One region of the Aquincola sp. J276 genome, then DNA from elsewhere that is predicted to be linked to it. Evidence: riboswitches for the same ligand, from Rfam matches in the RefSeq annotation. Region 1 holds a riboswitch; the other holds the start of a gene.
The links. Region 1 has a riboswitch for thiamine pyrophosphate ahead of thiC (phosphomethylpyrimidine synthase ThiC). Riboswitches for the same ligand answer to the same signal wherever they lie in the genome.

Region 2: another riboswitch for thiamine pyrophosphate. It lies ahead of thiD (bifunctional hydroxymethylpyrimidine kinase/phosphomethylpyrimidine kinase); the one in region 1 lies ahead of thiC (phosphomethylpyrimidine synthase ThiC).

The regions. Positions count from the first base shown of each region.
Region 1 covers NZ_JAJONC010000001.1:2,539,408-2,546,715, reverse strand. The annotation lists gene pepA (flocculation-associated PEP-CTERM protein PepA) at 1-108, opposite strand, end outside; gene LRS14_RS11660 (exopolyphosphatase) at 316-1,248, shown strand; gene LRS14_RS11655 (homoserine O-acetyltransferase) at 1,367-2,509, shown strand; gene metW (methionine biosynthesis protein MetW) at 2,506-3,090, shown strand; gene LRS14_RS11645 (MBL fold metallo-hydrolase) at 3,130-4,092, shown strand; gene LRS14_RS11640 (LLM class flavin-dependent oxidoreductase) at 4,097-5,083, opposite strand; TPP riboswitch at 5,173-5,277, shown strand; gene thiC (phosphomethylpyrimidine synthase ThiC) at 5,354-7,204, shown strand.
Region 2 covers NZ_JAJONC010000001.1:1,788,529-1,795,836, forward strand. The annotation lists gene LRS14_RS08110 (thiazole synthase) at 1-240, opposite strand, end outside; gene thiS (sulfur carrier protein ThiS) at 243-476, opposite strand; gene LRS14_RS08120 (FAD-dependent oxidoreductase) at 473-1,516, opposite strand; gene thiD (bifunctional hydroxymethylpyrimidine kinase/phosphomethylpyrimidine kinase) at 1,513-2,340, opposite strand; TPP riboswitch at 2,436-2,531, opposite strand; TPP riboswitch at 2,592-2,694, shown strand; gene LRS14_RS08130 (TonB-dependent siderophore receptor) at 2,955-4,892, shown strand; tRNA gene LRS14_RS08135 (tRNA-Asn) at 4,929-5,004, shown strand; gene LRS14_RS08140 (DNA topoisomerase IV subunit B) at 5,100-7,070, opposite strand; gene LRS14_RS08145 (MFS transporter) at 7,175-7,308, shown strand, end outside.

The DNA of each region.
Region 1 (7,308 bases):
GTTGGTGCCGGTCAGCGCGCCTTCCTGGACCTTGAAGGTCGGGGCGGCGGTAGCGGCGCCAATCAGGGCGGCGAGGGCGGCGCCGGCGATGAGCTTGGTCTTGAACATGTGTGGACTCCCGTGGGGTGAAAGCTGTTGCGAGCCTTTAAAGCAGACACCGTGCCACCTTGGTAATCCTCAATGAAATCAAGCACTTGGCTCAAATTCGGCGGCGCTGTTCACGGGGCGTGTAAAGGATCTCGACACTGTGGCGCGCTTCAGTCGGCGCCAGCCCTGCCGAAATCCGGCCACGCCATTCGAACACCGAAAGCCACCATGACCCAGCCCACCTACCGCCTCATCACCCGCAGCGACTTCGACGGCCTGGTTTGCGCCGTGCTGCTGAACGAGCTGAAGATGATCGACGAGATCAAGTTCGTGCACCCGAAGGACATGCAGGACGGCAAGGTGGAAGTGACGGCGCGCGACATCACCACCAACCTGCCCTACGTGCCGGGCGTGCACATGGCTTTCGACCACCATGCGTCGGAAACCCTGCGCAACACCGGCGAGCGGCCCAACCACGTGATCGACGCCAAGGCACCCTCGGCCGCCCGCGTGGTGTACGACCATTTCGGCGGCGCGGCGCGCTTCCCGACGATCGCGCCCGACATGATGGCCGCGGTGGACAAGGCCGACGCCGCCCAGTTCAGCCGCGACGAGATCCTGAATCCCAGCGGCTGGGTGCTGCTGAACTACCTGATGGACGCGCGCACCGGGCTGGGCCGCTTCCGCAACTTCCGCATCAGCAACTACGCGCTGATGATGGACCTGATCGCCTACTGCCGTAACCACGGCATCAACGACATCCTGGGCCTGCCCGACGTGAAGGAGCGGGTGGAGCTGTACTTCGAGCATGCGGAGCGCGCCAAGGAGCAGATCACCCGTTGCGCCACGGTGCACGGCAACCTGGTGGTGCTGGACCTCCGGCACGAGGAGACCATCTTCGCGGCCAACCGCTTCATGATCTACGCGCTGTTCCCGCAGACGAACATCTCCATCCACGTGATGTGGGGCGTGCAGCAGCGCAACACGGTATTCGCCACCGGCAAGAGCATCCTCGACCGCAGCAGCAAGACCGACGTGGGCGCGCTGATGCTGCAGTACGGCGGCGGCGGCCACCATGCGGCCGGGACGTGCCAGGTCGAGAACGACCAGGCGGAGAAGGTGCTGGGCGAGCTGATCGAGCGCATCAACCAGGACGGTTGAGTACACTCCAAACCCCAGCGCCGATTTGCTTCTCAGATTGCGGGCGCTCAACAAATACTGCTAAAGAGGGATGCCCGGCCCGGTGTCCGCTTCTTTGGCGGCACCGGGTTCTTTGTTGATGGCATCCCTTGGACACGTCACACCGCAGCGCATGCAGTTCGCCGAGCCGCTGCCGCTCAAGAGCGGCGCGAAGCTCGCCGACTACACGCTGGTCTATGAAACCTACGGCACGCTGAACGCCGACCGCAGCAACGCGGTGCTGGTGTGCCATGCGCTCAATGCCTCGCACCACGTGGCGGGCACCTACGAAGGCCAGGACCGCAGCGAGGGCTGGTGGGACAACCTGGTGGGCCCCGGCAAGCCGCTGGACACCGACCGCTTCTTCGTCATCGGCATCAACAACCCGGGCTCGTGCTTCGGCTCCACCGGCCCGATGCATGCCAACCCCGACCCCGCCGCCGGCGGCCGGCCCTATGGCGCCGACTTCCCGGTGATGACGGTGGAAGACTGGGTGGACGCGCAGGCCCGTTTGCTCGACCGCCTGGGCATCACCCAGCTGGCCGCGGTGCTGGGCGGCAGCCTGGGCGGCATGCAGGCGCTGAGCTGGTCGCTGCGCCATCCGCAGCGGCTGCGGCACTGCGTGGCGGTGGCCACCGCGCCCAACCTGTCGGCGCAGAACATCGCCTTCAACGAGGTGGCGCGGCGGGCCATCGTCACCGACCCCGACTTCCATGGCGGGCACTTCTATGCCCATGGCGTGGTGCCGGCGCGCGGCCTGCGCGTGGCCCGCATGATCGGCCACATCACCTACCTGTCGGACGACTCGATGGAAGCCAAGTTCGGCCGCAGCCTGCGCGCCGCCGAGCTCGGCTACAGCACGCAGGACATCGAGTTCCAGATCGAGAGCTACCTGCGCTACCAGGGCGAGAAGTTCAGCGAGTACTTCGACGCCAACACCTACCTGCTGATCACCCGGGCGCTGGACTACTTCGACCCCGCGCTCGCGCATGGCGGCGACCTGACGCGCGCCTTCGCTGCCGCGCAGGCCAAGTTCATGCTGGTGAGCTTCACCACCGACTGGCGCTTCTCGCCGGCCCGCTCGCGCGAGATCGTCAAGGCCCTGGTCGACAACCAGCGCGACGTCAGCTACGCCGAGATCGACGCACCGCACGGCCACGACGCCTTCCTGCTGGAAGACCCGCGCTACCACGCCGTGCTGCGCGCCTACTTCGCCAACGTGGCCAAGGAGTTCGCGGCATGAGTGACAGGGCGGACATGGAGACGATAGCGTCGCTGGTGCCGGTGGGCAGTCGCGTGCTCGACCTGGGCTGCGGCGACGGCGCACTGCTGGCGCACCTGCGCGAGCATCAGCAGTGCCGCGGCTTCGGCGTGGAGATCGACGATGCCAAGGTCGCGGCCTGCATCCGCCGCGACGTGAAGGTGCTGCAGCTCAACCTGGAAGAGGGCCTGGCGCTGTTCGAGGACCAGTCCTTCGACGTGGTGCTGCAGCTGGACACCCTGCAGCACCTGCGCAATACCGAGAAGATGCTGCAGGAAACCGCGCGCGTGGGCCGCATCGGCATCGTCAGCTTCCCCAACTTCGCGCACTGGCCCAACCGCATCCGCGTGGCCTCGGGCCGCATGCCGGTGACGCGGGTGCTGCCTTACGAGTGGTACGACACGCCCAACATCCGCGTGGGCACCTATGCCGACTTCGAAGTGCTGGCGCGCAAGAACGGGCTGTCGGTGATCGAGAGCTTCGGCATCCAGCACGGCCGGCCGGTGCGCCGGCTGCCCAACCTGCTGGCCAGCGTGGCGGTGTTCAAGTTCGAACGGGCCTGACTCGTCGTAACCTCCTGCGCCTTTGCACAGGAGGAAACGATGAACAAGGCATTCCGTCAACGTCTCGGTCAGGCCGCCCTCGGCCTCAGCCTGCTGGCCGCGACCGCCGCCCAGGCCGCCGCGCCGCAGGTGGGCACCCAGGCACCGGGCTTCTACCGCATGGCGCTGGGCGACTTCGAGGTGACCGCGCTGTTCGACGGCGCGATCGACCTGGACGTCAAGCAGCTCCTCACCAACGTCAAGCCGGCGCAGGTGGACAAGCTGATGAAGCAGTCCTTTGCCAGCAATCCGCTGCGCACCTCGGTCAACGGCTACCTGATCAACACCGGCAGCCAGCTGGTGTTGATCGACGCGGGCGCGGCCGGGCTGTTCGGCCCGTCGCTGGGCCAGCTGATGGCCAACCTGAAGGCCGCCGGCTACCAGCCCGAGCAGGTGGACGCGGTGCTCATCACCCACCTGCATCCCGACCACGTGGGCGGTGCCATGGCCGCCGGCCAGCGGGCCTTTCCGAATGCCACGTTGCACGTGGACCAGCGCGACGCGGCCTACTGGCTGAGCGAGGCGGAGATGGCCAAGGCGCCCAAGGAAGCGCAGGGCTTCTTCCAGGGCGCGATGGCCGCCGCCAAGCCGTACGCCGATGCAGGCGCACTCAAGACCTTCGACGGCAACACCGAGCTGGTGCCGGGCGTCCGGGCGCTGCGTGCCTATGGCCATACGCCGGGCCACAGCGTCTATGCCGTCGAATCCAGGGGCCAGAAGCTGGTGCTGTGGGGCGACCTGATGCATGTGTCGGCGGTGCAGTTCGCGCAGCCCAACGTCACCATCCAGTTCGACACCGACAGCAAGGCGGCGATGGGCGAACGCCGCAATGCGTATGCCGACGCGGCCAAGGGCGGCTACCTCGTGGCCGCGGGGCATCTGCCCTTCCCGGGCATTGGCCGGCTGCGGCCCGAGGCGGGTGGATACCGCTTCGTGCCGATCGACTACGTGCCGTACAAGTAAGGCATCAGCCTTCGCGCATCGCCTTGGCGATGAGCGAATAGGAGCGCCGGCGCACCAGCGGGTCGTGGGCCCAGGTGTTGATGACGATCTCGCCGAGCTGCAGTTCCTCGGCGATGTCCTTGAGCATCGCCGCCACCTGCGCGCCGGTGCCCACGAAGGCCTTGCGGCGCATCGGCGCCACCGTGGCCATCTCGGCCTCGGTGAAGCCGCGCGCGGCGACGGCGTCGGGCGGTTGCAGCGGGCCCAGCACGCCTCGCGCGCGGTCCACGCGCCAGCGCTCGCGGCTCAGCGCATGGTGGCGGGCTTCTTCCTCGGTGTCCGCGGCCAGCGCCCACACGCAGATGGTGGGCAGCGGCACGGGATGGCGTTCGCTGGGTTGGTAGAGCTCACGGTACAGGCGCAGCGCCTGCTCCACGCCCTGGCCGTCCATGAAGAAGTAGGCAAAGGCATAGGGCAGGCCGAAGTGCGCCGCCAGCTGCGCGCCGTAGTCGCTGCTGCCCAGGATCCACACCTGCGGCGCATGTGGGCCGCGCGGGTGGGCGGTGATGCCGTTGTGCGGCAGGCCGGCCGTCCAGGCCTGCAGGTCGCGCACCTGCTGCGGGAAGTGCTCGGCCGCATGATGGGCGTTGGGATTGAGGGCCATCGCGGTGCGCATGTCGCCACCGGGCGCGCGGCCCACGCCCAGGTCGATGCGGCCCGGGGCCAGCGCCTCCAGCACGCGGAACTGCTCGGCCACCTTGAAGGCCGAGTAGTGCGGCAGCATCACGCCCGCGCTGCCGATGCGGATGCGCTGCGTGGTGGCCGCCACCGCGGCCATCAGCACCTCGGGCGCGGTGCCGATGATGGTGGGCAGCGCATGGTGCTCGCTGAGCCAGAAGCGGTGGTAGCCCTCGGCCTCGCAATGCGTGGCCAGGCCCACGGTGTCGCGGATGGCGGCGTCTTCGCCATGGCCGGCAAGGGAAACGGATTGGTCGAGGGCGGACAACAGCAGGCTCATGCGGCCACGCTATCACCGCCCGCATGCCGCCGTGGGCGGCAGGGGCAACACGTTGACACCCGCGCCGCGGGCCTCCCACAATCGCCCCCGCTCCGGGGTGCAGGCCGACAGGCCCGCTGAGATGGTGAATCCGAACCCGCGAACTTGAACCGGTTAGTACCGGCGGAAGAAGAGCTGTTGTGTCAGGACGGGTGCGTGCCTTCGAGGGGCATGCGCCGGGCCGGCCTTCGGAGCATGCATCGCCACGCCACGAAGGAGACCCGCATGAACGCCCCCGACCAACTCGCGCAGTTGCTGCAACGCACCCGCGAGCCCTTTCCCGCTTCCACCAAGGCCTGGATCACCGGCAGCCGCGCCGACCTGCGCGTGCCGGTGCGCGACGTGGCCCTGAGCAACGGCGAAGTGGTCTCGCTGTACGACACCTCCGGCCCCTACACCGACCCCGCCGCCCTCATCGACGTGCGCCGCGGCCTGCCCGATGTGCGCGGCGCATGGATCAGCGAACGCGACGGCACCGAGCACTATGCAGGCCGCCTGCGCCATGGCCTGGACGACGGCCTGCGGCACGACGAGCGCGACAGCGCGCGCATCGCGCAGCTGCGCGCCGAGGCCGCGGCACTGCAGCGCACGCCGCGCCGCGCCAAGTCCGGTGCCAACGTCACGCAGATGCATTACGCCCGCCGCGGCATCGTCACGCCCGAGATGGAATACGTGGCCCTGCGCGAGAACGGCAAGCGCGAGTGGATGGCCGAGTACCTGGCCGATGCGCAGCGCGAGCAGCGCCTGGCCGGCAACGGCATGGGCGCGCGGCTGCCCGCCGTCATCACGCCGGAATTCGTGCGCGACGAAGTGGCCCGCGGCCGCGCCATCATCCCGGCCAACATCAACCACCCCGAGGTGGAGCCGATGGCCATCGGCCGCCACTTCAAGGTGAAGATCAACGCCAACATCGGCAACTCGGCCGTCACCAGCAGCATCGAGGAAGAGGTGGAGAAGCTGGTGTGGGCCATCCGCTGGGGCGCTGACAACGTGATGGACCTGAGCACCGGCCGCCACATCCACACCACGCGCGACTGGATCCTGCGCAACAGCCCGGTGCCCATCGGCACCGTGCCCATCTACCAGGCGCTGGAGAAGGTGGGCGGCGTGGCCGAGGACCTGACCTGGGCGCTGTACCGCGACACGCTGATCGAGCAGGCCGAGCAGGGGGTGGACTACTTCACCATCCATGCCGGGCTGCGGCTGCCGTTCATCCACCTCACGGCGCAGCGGCGCACCGGCATCGTCTCGCGCGGCGGGTCGATCATGGCCAAGTGGTGCATCGCCCACCACCAGGAGAGCTTCCTGTACACGCACTTCGAGGAGATCTGCGAGATCATGAAGGCGTACGACGTGAGCTTCTCGCTGGGCGATGGCCTGCGCCCCGGCAGCGCCGCCGATGCCAACGACGAAGCGCAGTTCGCCGAGCTGCGCACGCTGGGCGAGCTGACGAAGCTGGCCTGGCAGCACGATGTGCAGACCATGATCGAAGGCCCGGGCCATGTGCCGATGCACCTGATCCAGGCCAACATGGACGAGCAGCTGAAGCACTGCCACGAGGCGCCGTTCTACACGCTGGGCCCGCTGACCATCGACATCGCGCCGGGCTACGATCACATCGCCAGCGCCATCGGTGCCGCGATGATCGGCTGGATGGGCACCGCGATGCTGTGCTACGTGACGCCCAAGGAACACCTGGGCCTGCCCGACCGGGAGGACGTCAAGCAGGGCATCGTCGCCTACAAGATCGCGGCGCATGCAGCCGACGTGGCCAAGGGCCATCCGGGGGCGCGGGCGCGCGACGATGCGCTGTCGAAGGCGCGCTTCGAGTTCCGCTGGACCGACCAGTTCAACCTGGGCCTGGACCCGGACACCGCCCGCAGCTTTCATGACGAGACGCTGCCCAAGGACGCCAGCAAGGTGGCCCACTTCTGCTCCATGTGCGGCCCCAAGTTCTGCTCGATGAAGATCACGCAGGAGGTGCGCGAGTTCGCGGCCCGGGGCATGGGCGAGAAGTCGGCCGAGTTCCGCGCCGCAGGCGGCGAGCTGTACGTGCCCATCCAGCCCGTGGGCTGAGCGCCACGCCGCCGCAGCCGCGTGCTTGACCTGCATCAAGCGGCCGCGGCGGTGCAGCACGGCGGGGTGGCGGCTTTGCGCTGGCTCAAACGGGCGTGCGCCAC
Region 2 (7,308 bases), 750 kb from region 1:
CAGCAGCCGCGCACCGCTGGCGCGGATGATGTCGATGAAGCCGCCGTGCGCACCGGCATCGCCGGCCAGTTCGCGCTTGAGCCCCACCGTCACCACCTGCGCGCCGGAAGCCGCGATGGCCTGCTGCAGCACCTGCGGCGACGGATAGCCGGCCGTGCCCAGCAGGAAGCGGCTGCGCAGCGGCACGCCGGCCAGCACGAAATCGTCCTGCTCGGCGCTGTGGTTCGAAATGCTTGACACGATCAACCTCCCACGATGGGTTTGAAGCAATGCACCTGGTCCCCGGGCTGCAGCCGGTGGCCGGCCCGCGCATCCCGCGGCACGAAGCCGCCGTTGACCGCGGTGGCCACGTCCTGCGGCGCATGGCCCAGGCGTTCGATCAGCTGGGCCAGCGTGCAGCCGGCGGGCAGCTGCAGGTGCTGGCCGGCCACCTGCACGGGGATGGCGTCGTCGGAAGCGTCGGCACGGGCGTTCATGCCGCCTCCCGCAAGCCGCTGGCGGCCAGCGCCTCTTCCACCAGGGCCGGTGCCAGCAGCCAGCCATGGCGGAACAGGCCGTTGATGCGGGTGAGGCCCGCCGCCACCTGCAGCTGCGGCAGGTTGTCGGGCAAGGCGGGGCGCAGGTTGGTCTCCATGTGCAGCACCCGGCCCTCGGCCAGCTCCGGCAGCACGCTGTGCGCCGCGCTCAACAGGCCCAGCAGGCTGCGCACCGAGATGGGCGATCGGTCTTCCGACTCCACCTCGGTGGCGCCCACCAGCACGATGTCGTCAGGCCGCGGCACCAGGTAGACCCGCCAGCGCGGATGCAGCAGGCGCAGCGGCCGGTGCAGCACCAGGCCCCGCGCCTGCACCCACAGCAGCTCGCCCCGCACGCCGCGCACCGGCAGCTGCGGCCGCGCCCCCAGGCCGCGCACGTCGAACACATGGTCGTAGGCCTGGCCATCCAGCCGGCCGGCATCCACCTGCTGCACCGGCATGCGCCAATGCCAGCGCACGCCTTGCCCCGTGGCCTCGTGCGCCAGGGCCTGCATCGCCTGCACGCAGTGCAGCTGGCCTTCACCCGGCAACAGCCAGGCCAGCGCGGGGCCGTGCACCGCAGGCTCCAGCGCGGCCAGCTCGGCCGCCGACAACGGCCGCGGCTGCGGCTGGTCGGCCCGGCCGGCTGCCTTGGCCAGCAGCACCGCCAGCAGCCGCTGGGCGCTGCCGGCATCGCCGCGATGGGCCAGCAGCAGGCTGCCTTCGCGCCGGAAGTGAACTTGCCTGGACAACTGCGGCAGCCACCGCGCCCAGAGGTCCAGCGAACGCCAGCCCCGTTGCGCAGTGCGCAGGTCGGCCGTTTCCAGCTCGGCGATGGGGCTCAGCATGCCGGCCGCGGTCCAGCCGACCGCCTGCGGCGGCGTGCGGTCGTCCGGGCCCGCTGCGGGATCGAACACCTGCACCTCGTGGCCGGCAGCCGCCAGCCGCCAGGCCAGCAGGCGGCCCAGCAAGCCGGCCCCGGCGATCCCGACGCGACTCATGCCGCCCGCCCCTCGCCGGCCAGCGGCCGCAGCTGCACGGGCCGCGGTGCATGGCCATGGTTGAGCGGCCCGTTGCCCGCACCGGTGCGCACCGCCGCGCCGTGCCGCAGGGCCTGCTGCACGTAGGCGTGTGCGGCAGCCACCGCATCGGCCATCGGCTGGCCCAGTGCCAGCGCCGCCGCCACGGCGGAGGACAAGGTGCAGCCGGTGCCGTGCAGGTTGCGGCTGTGCAGGCGCGGCGCCTGGAAGCGCCGATGCAGGCCTTCGCGGGACTTCAGCACGTCCACGACCGTGTCGCCCGGCAGGTGCCCGCCCTTCAGCAGCACCGCCTGCGCGCCCAGCTCCAGCAGGGCATTGGCCGCGCCGTCCAGCTCGTCCACCGACACGATGGCGCGGCCCAGCAGCAGCGCGGCCTCGTCCAGGTTGGGCGTGACGAGCGCCACCCGGGGGAACAGCGCCTGCACGATCACCTGCACCGCGGCGGCATCGATCAAGGCTGCGCCGCTGGTGGCGATCATCACCGGGTCCAGCACCACCGGCCGCAGGCCGTGGCGGTCGATCGCTGCGGCCACGCACTGCACGGTGGCGGCCGAATGCAGCATGCCGATCTTCACCGCGTCGCAGCCGATGTCCTCGGCCACCGCGTCGATCTGCGCGGCCAGCACCTCCGTCGGCACCGCATGGATGGCGCGCACACCCAGCGTGTTCTGCGCGGTGATGGCAGTGATCGCGCTGCTGCCGTAGCAGCCCAGCGCGGCAAAGGTCTTGAGGTCGGCCTGGATGCCGGCGCCGCCGCCGCTGTCGGAGCCGGCGATGGTCAGCACCCGGGCATAGCGGCAGGCGGGGGGCGGCGGATTCGGTGGTCATCGCAGCTTCCTTCGCATGAGCGGGCACGCGCGCCGGAAGAAGAGTGACCGCCCTGGGGCCGGTGCTGCTTCCCTCCGCTGGCATGACCCAGTTCAGGTTCAAAGGGTGTTTCTCAGTCGTGCGTCGCACGACACCCCTAGCAAGCGCCAATTATGGCCACGGAACGGCGCGCCCTAGAATCGCCCCCGCCGCGGCCTCAGGGCCTGCGGCACTTCGCTGGGGGTGTTGGCCTGCGCAAGCGGGCCGACTGAGACAGTCCCTTTGAACCTGATTGAGGTAATCCTCGCGCAGGGAAGCCGACGGACCTGGTCCGCCGCACCGCCGCCCGCGGTGCCGCATGCAGCCTCCGCTTTGCCGCCCTGCCATCGACCCGAGACCACGATGGCTTCCGCACCGTTCCGCTTTTCCCTCCACTCGCTGGCGGCCGCCGCCGCCTGCGTGCTCGGCCTGCCGGCCTGGGCCCAGCAGGCCGCGCAGACGGTGGAGATCACCGGCCGCACGCTGCAGGCCGCGCCGGGCATCGGCGGCTTCGGCGAGCTGCCCTTGTCCAGGGCCCCCCTTTGCCGGCACCGTGCTGGGCGGCACCGCGCTGCTGGACGCCGGCGTCGAGCGCCTGTCCGACATCACCCGGCTGGATGCCAGCCTGTCCGATGCCTACAACTCCGACGGCTACTGGAGCTTCCTCTCCGTGCGGGGCTACACGCTGGACAACCGCTTCAACTACCGCCGCGACGGCCTGCCCATCAATGCCGAGACCAGCATCGGCATGGCCAACAAGGAGCGCATCGAGGTGTTCAAGGGCACCAGCGGCATCCAGGCCGGCACCAGCGCGCCGGGCGGCCTGGTGAACTTCGTGGTCAAGCGGCCGGACGCCGCGGTGCGCAGCGCCTCCCTGGAGTGGCGTGAGCAGGGCAGCATCGGCGTGGCCACCGACCTCAGCCAGCGCTTCGGCGCGCACGAAGCCTTCGGCCTGCGCGTCAATGCGGCCTACGACCATCTCGACCCGCAGGTGCGCTCGCTCGAAGGTCATCGCCGCCAGCTGGCCGTGGCCGGCGATTGGCGCATCGCACCGGGCACGCTGGTGGAGGCCGAGTTCGAGCATTCCCGCCAGAGCCAGCCCAGCGTGCCCGGCTTCAGCCTGTTGGGCGACAGCCTGCCCTCGGCACGACGCATCGACCCACGCACCAACCTCAACAACCAGCCCTGGTCGCTGCCGGTGGTGATGGAGGGCAACACCGCATCGCTGCGGCTGCAGCAGCAGCTGGGCTCGGGCTGGCGCTTCACCGCGCACGGCATGACGCAGCACCTGAGCACCGACGACCGGCTGGCCTATCCCTACGGCTGCAGCGCCGAAGACCGCTACGACCGCTATTGCAGCGACGGCAGCTTCGACCTCTACGACTTCCGCAGCGACAACGAACGCCGCCGCAGCGATGCACTGGACTTCTCACTGGCCGGCAGCCCGGTGCTGGCCGGCCTGCGCCACCAGTTCAGCACCGGCGTGCTGTTCACCCGCTTCAAGAGCCGCGCCCAGGGCCAGGCCTACAACTACACCGGCACCGGCCACATCGACGGCACGGCGGTGACCGAGCCTGCGCCCGAGCTGACCGACGAGAACACCGAGCGCGACGAACGCAGCACCGAGCTGTACCTGCGCGACATGGTGCAGCTGTCGGCCGACTGGCGGCTGTGGGCCGGCCTGCGGCACACGCGGCTGCACCGCGACAGCGTGCGCACCGACGGCTCGCGCGCCACCGGCTACGGCCAGAGCGAGACCCTGCCCTGGCTGGCCGCCAGCTGGCAGTGGACGCCGGCCACGGTTGTCTATGCAAGTTGGGGCCAGGGCCTGGAGTCCGACGTGGTGCCCAACCGCAGCTTCTACGTCAACGCAGGACAGGCGCTGCCGGCGCTCAAGAGCCGGCAGACCGAGCTGGGTATCAAGCACGAGCGCGATGACGTCAGCGCCTCGCTGGTGGCCTTCCAGATCGACCGCCCGCGGGCCGCCGACCTGTGCGATGCCAATGACCAGTGCCTGCGCCGCCCCGACGGCAGCGCCCGCCACCGCGGCCTGGAAGCGGCGCTCGGCTGGAGCCATGGGCCCTGGCAGCTGCGCGGCAGCGCGATGTGGCTGCAGGCCCGGCTGCGCAACAGCAGCGATGACAGCTTGAACGGCAACCGCCCCACCAACGTGCCGCCGCGCTCCTTCCGCCTTGCGGGCAGCTATGCCCCCGCGGCACTGCCCGGCCTGCAGCTGCAGGCCGGCCTGGTGCACGAGGCGGACAAGATGGTGCTGGACGACAACAGCATCGCCATTCCGGGCTGGACGACGGTGAACCTCGGTGCGCGCTACGTGCAGCGTCTGTCGCGCAGCCAGCTCACCTGGCGCGTGGGCGTAGACAACGTGGGCGACAAGCGCGCCTGGCGCGAATCGCCCTTCCAGTTCGGCCACGCGTACCTGTATCCGCTGGCGCCCAGGACTTTTCGCGCATCCATCCAGCTAGACCTTTGACGTAGCCAAAAAACTCGCTATACTGCGAGGCTCTGTTCCCCGATAGCTCAGTCGGTAGAGCGCCGGACTGTTAATCCGTAGGTCCCTGGTTCGAGCCCAGGTCGGGGAGCCAAGAACAGAAGAAGAAGGCCTTGCAGCGATGCAAGGCCTTTTTCTTTGCCCGGCCGCCGAACCTGCGCGGTCCGGCAGCGCAGTTCAAACGCGACGTCACACGTCCACTTCCACGTCGTCGCCGCGCAGCTCCATCAGCTCACGACGCGCCGCGGCTTCGCCCTTGCCCATCAGCTTGGTGAGCGACTGCACCGTGCTGCCGAAGTCCAGCGCACCGAAGTCCACCCGCAGCAGGCGGCGCGTGTCGGGGTTGAGCGTGGTGTCCCACAGCTGCTCGGCGCTCATCTCGCCCAGGCCCTTGAAGCGGCTGATCGTCCAGCTGCCCTCGCGCGCGCCTTCCTTGCGCAGCTTGTCCAGTGCGGCGACCTGCTCGCCTTCGTCCAGCGCGTAGATCTTGGCCGCGGGCTTTTTGCCGCGCGCCGGTGCGTCGATGCGGAACAGCGGCGGCTTGGCGATGTAGATGTGGCCGCGCTCGATCAGCTTGGGGAAGTGCCGGAAGAACAGCGTCAGCAGCAGCACCTGGATGTGCGAGCCGTCGACGTCTGCATCGCTGAGGATGCACACCTTGCCGTAGCGCAGGCCCGACAGGTCCGGCGTGTCATTGGGCCCGTGCGGGTCCACGCCGATGGCCACCGCGATGTCGTGGATCTCGTTGTTGGCAAAGAGCCGGTCGCGCTCCACCTCCCACGCATTCAGCACCTTGCCGCGCAGCGGCAGCACAGCCTGCGTCTCCTTGTCGCGGCCCATCTTGGCGCTGCCGCCGGCGGAGTCGCCCTCCACCAGAAACACCTCGTTGAGCGCCAGGTCGCGGCTCTCGCAATCGGTGAGCTTGCCCGGCAGCACGGCCACGCCGGAGCCCTTGCGCTTTTCCACCTTCTGGCTGGCGCGCTGGCGGGTCTGCGCCTGCTTGATCACCAGCTCGGCCAGGCGCTTGCCGTGGGCCACATGCTGGTTGAGCCACAGCTCCAGCGCCGGCTTGGTGAAGGCCGACACCAGCCGCAGCGCGTCGCGGCTGTTCAAGCGCTCCTTGATCTGGCCCTGGAACTGCGGGTCGAGCACCTTGGCCGACAGCACGAAGCTCGCGCGCGAGAACACGTCCTCGGGCATCAGCTTCACGCCCTTGGGCATCAGCGAATGCATCTCGATGAAGCCCTTGATCGCGCCGAACAGGCCGTCCTTCAGTCCGGCCTCGTGCGTGCCACCGGCCACCGTGGGAATCAGGTTGACGTAGCTCTCGCGCAGCGTGGCGCCTTCTTCGGTGTAGGCCACGCACCAGGAGGCGCCCTCGCCTTCCGCGAAGTTCTCGGTCTCGGCCGCGCCTGCGAACTGCTCGCCTTCGAACAACGGAATCACCGGGTCGGCCGCCAGGTGCTGCATCAGGTAGTCGCGCAGGCCGCCCTTGTACAGCCACGTGACGGTCTCTCCGGTCTTCTCGGTGGTCAGCGTGACCGTCACGCCCGGCATCAGCACCGCCTTGCTGCGCAGGAGGTGCAGCAGCTCGCCGCGCGGCAGCTCGGCACTCTCGAAGTACTTGGCATCGGGCCACACGCGCACGCTGGTGCCGTGCTTGCGGTCGCCCGACGCGGCCTTGGCCACGGTCAGGGGCTCCACCACGTCGCCACCGGAGAAGGCCAGCCGGGCATGCTGGCCATCGCGCCACACCGCCACTTCAAGTCGCCTGGCCAGGGCATTGGTGACGCTCACGCCCACGCCATGCAGGCCGCCCGAGAAGCTGTAGGCCCCGCCCGAGCCCTTGTCGAACTTGCCGCCCGCATGCAGCCTTGTGTAGACGATCTCGATCACCGGCACCTGCTCTTCGGGATGCAGGCCGAACGGAATGCCGCGGCCGTCGTCGTCCACGCCGATGGAGCCGTCTGCATGCAGCGTCACCGCGATGCGCTTGCCATGGCCGGCCAGGGCCTCGTCGGCCGCGTTGTCGATCACCTCCTGCACGATGTGCAGCGGGTTGTCGGTGCGGGTGTACATGCCCGGCCGCTGCTTGACGGGCTCCAGGCCCTTCAGCACGCGGATGGACGCTTCGCCGTAACTGGATTGCTTGCTTGCCATATCGGCGCGGATTCTAGGGACCGACCCTGGCCGGGCCCTGCGACGGCAGGTCCTTGTCCGCGCCCGCACCAATGTGAAGCTGTGTTTCGGATAGATTCGGCGGCATGAAGTCCACCGCCGCCGCACGTCCGTTGTCGATGAACCAGGTGCTGCTGTGCGGCGCATTGATCGTCACGCTGTCCATGGGCATCCGTCACGGCTTCGGCCTGTGGCTGCAGCCGATCACCATGGACCGTGG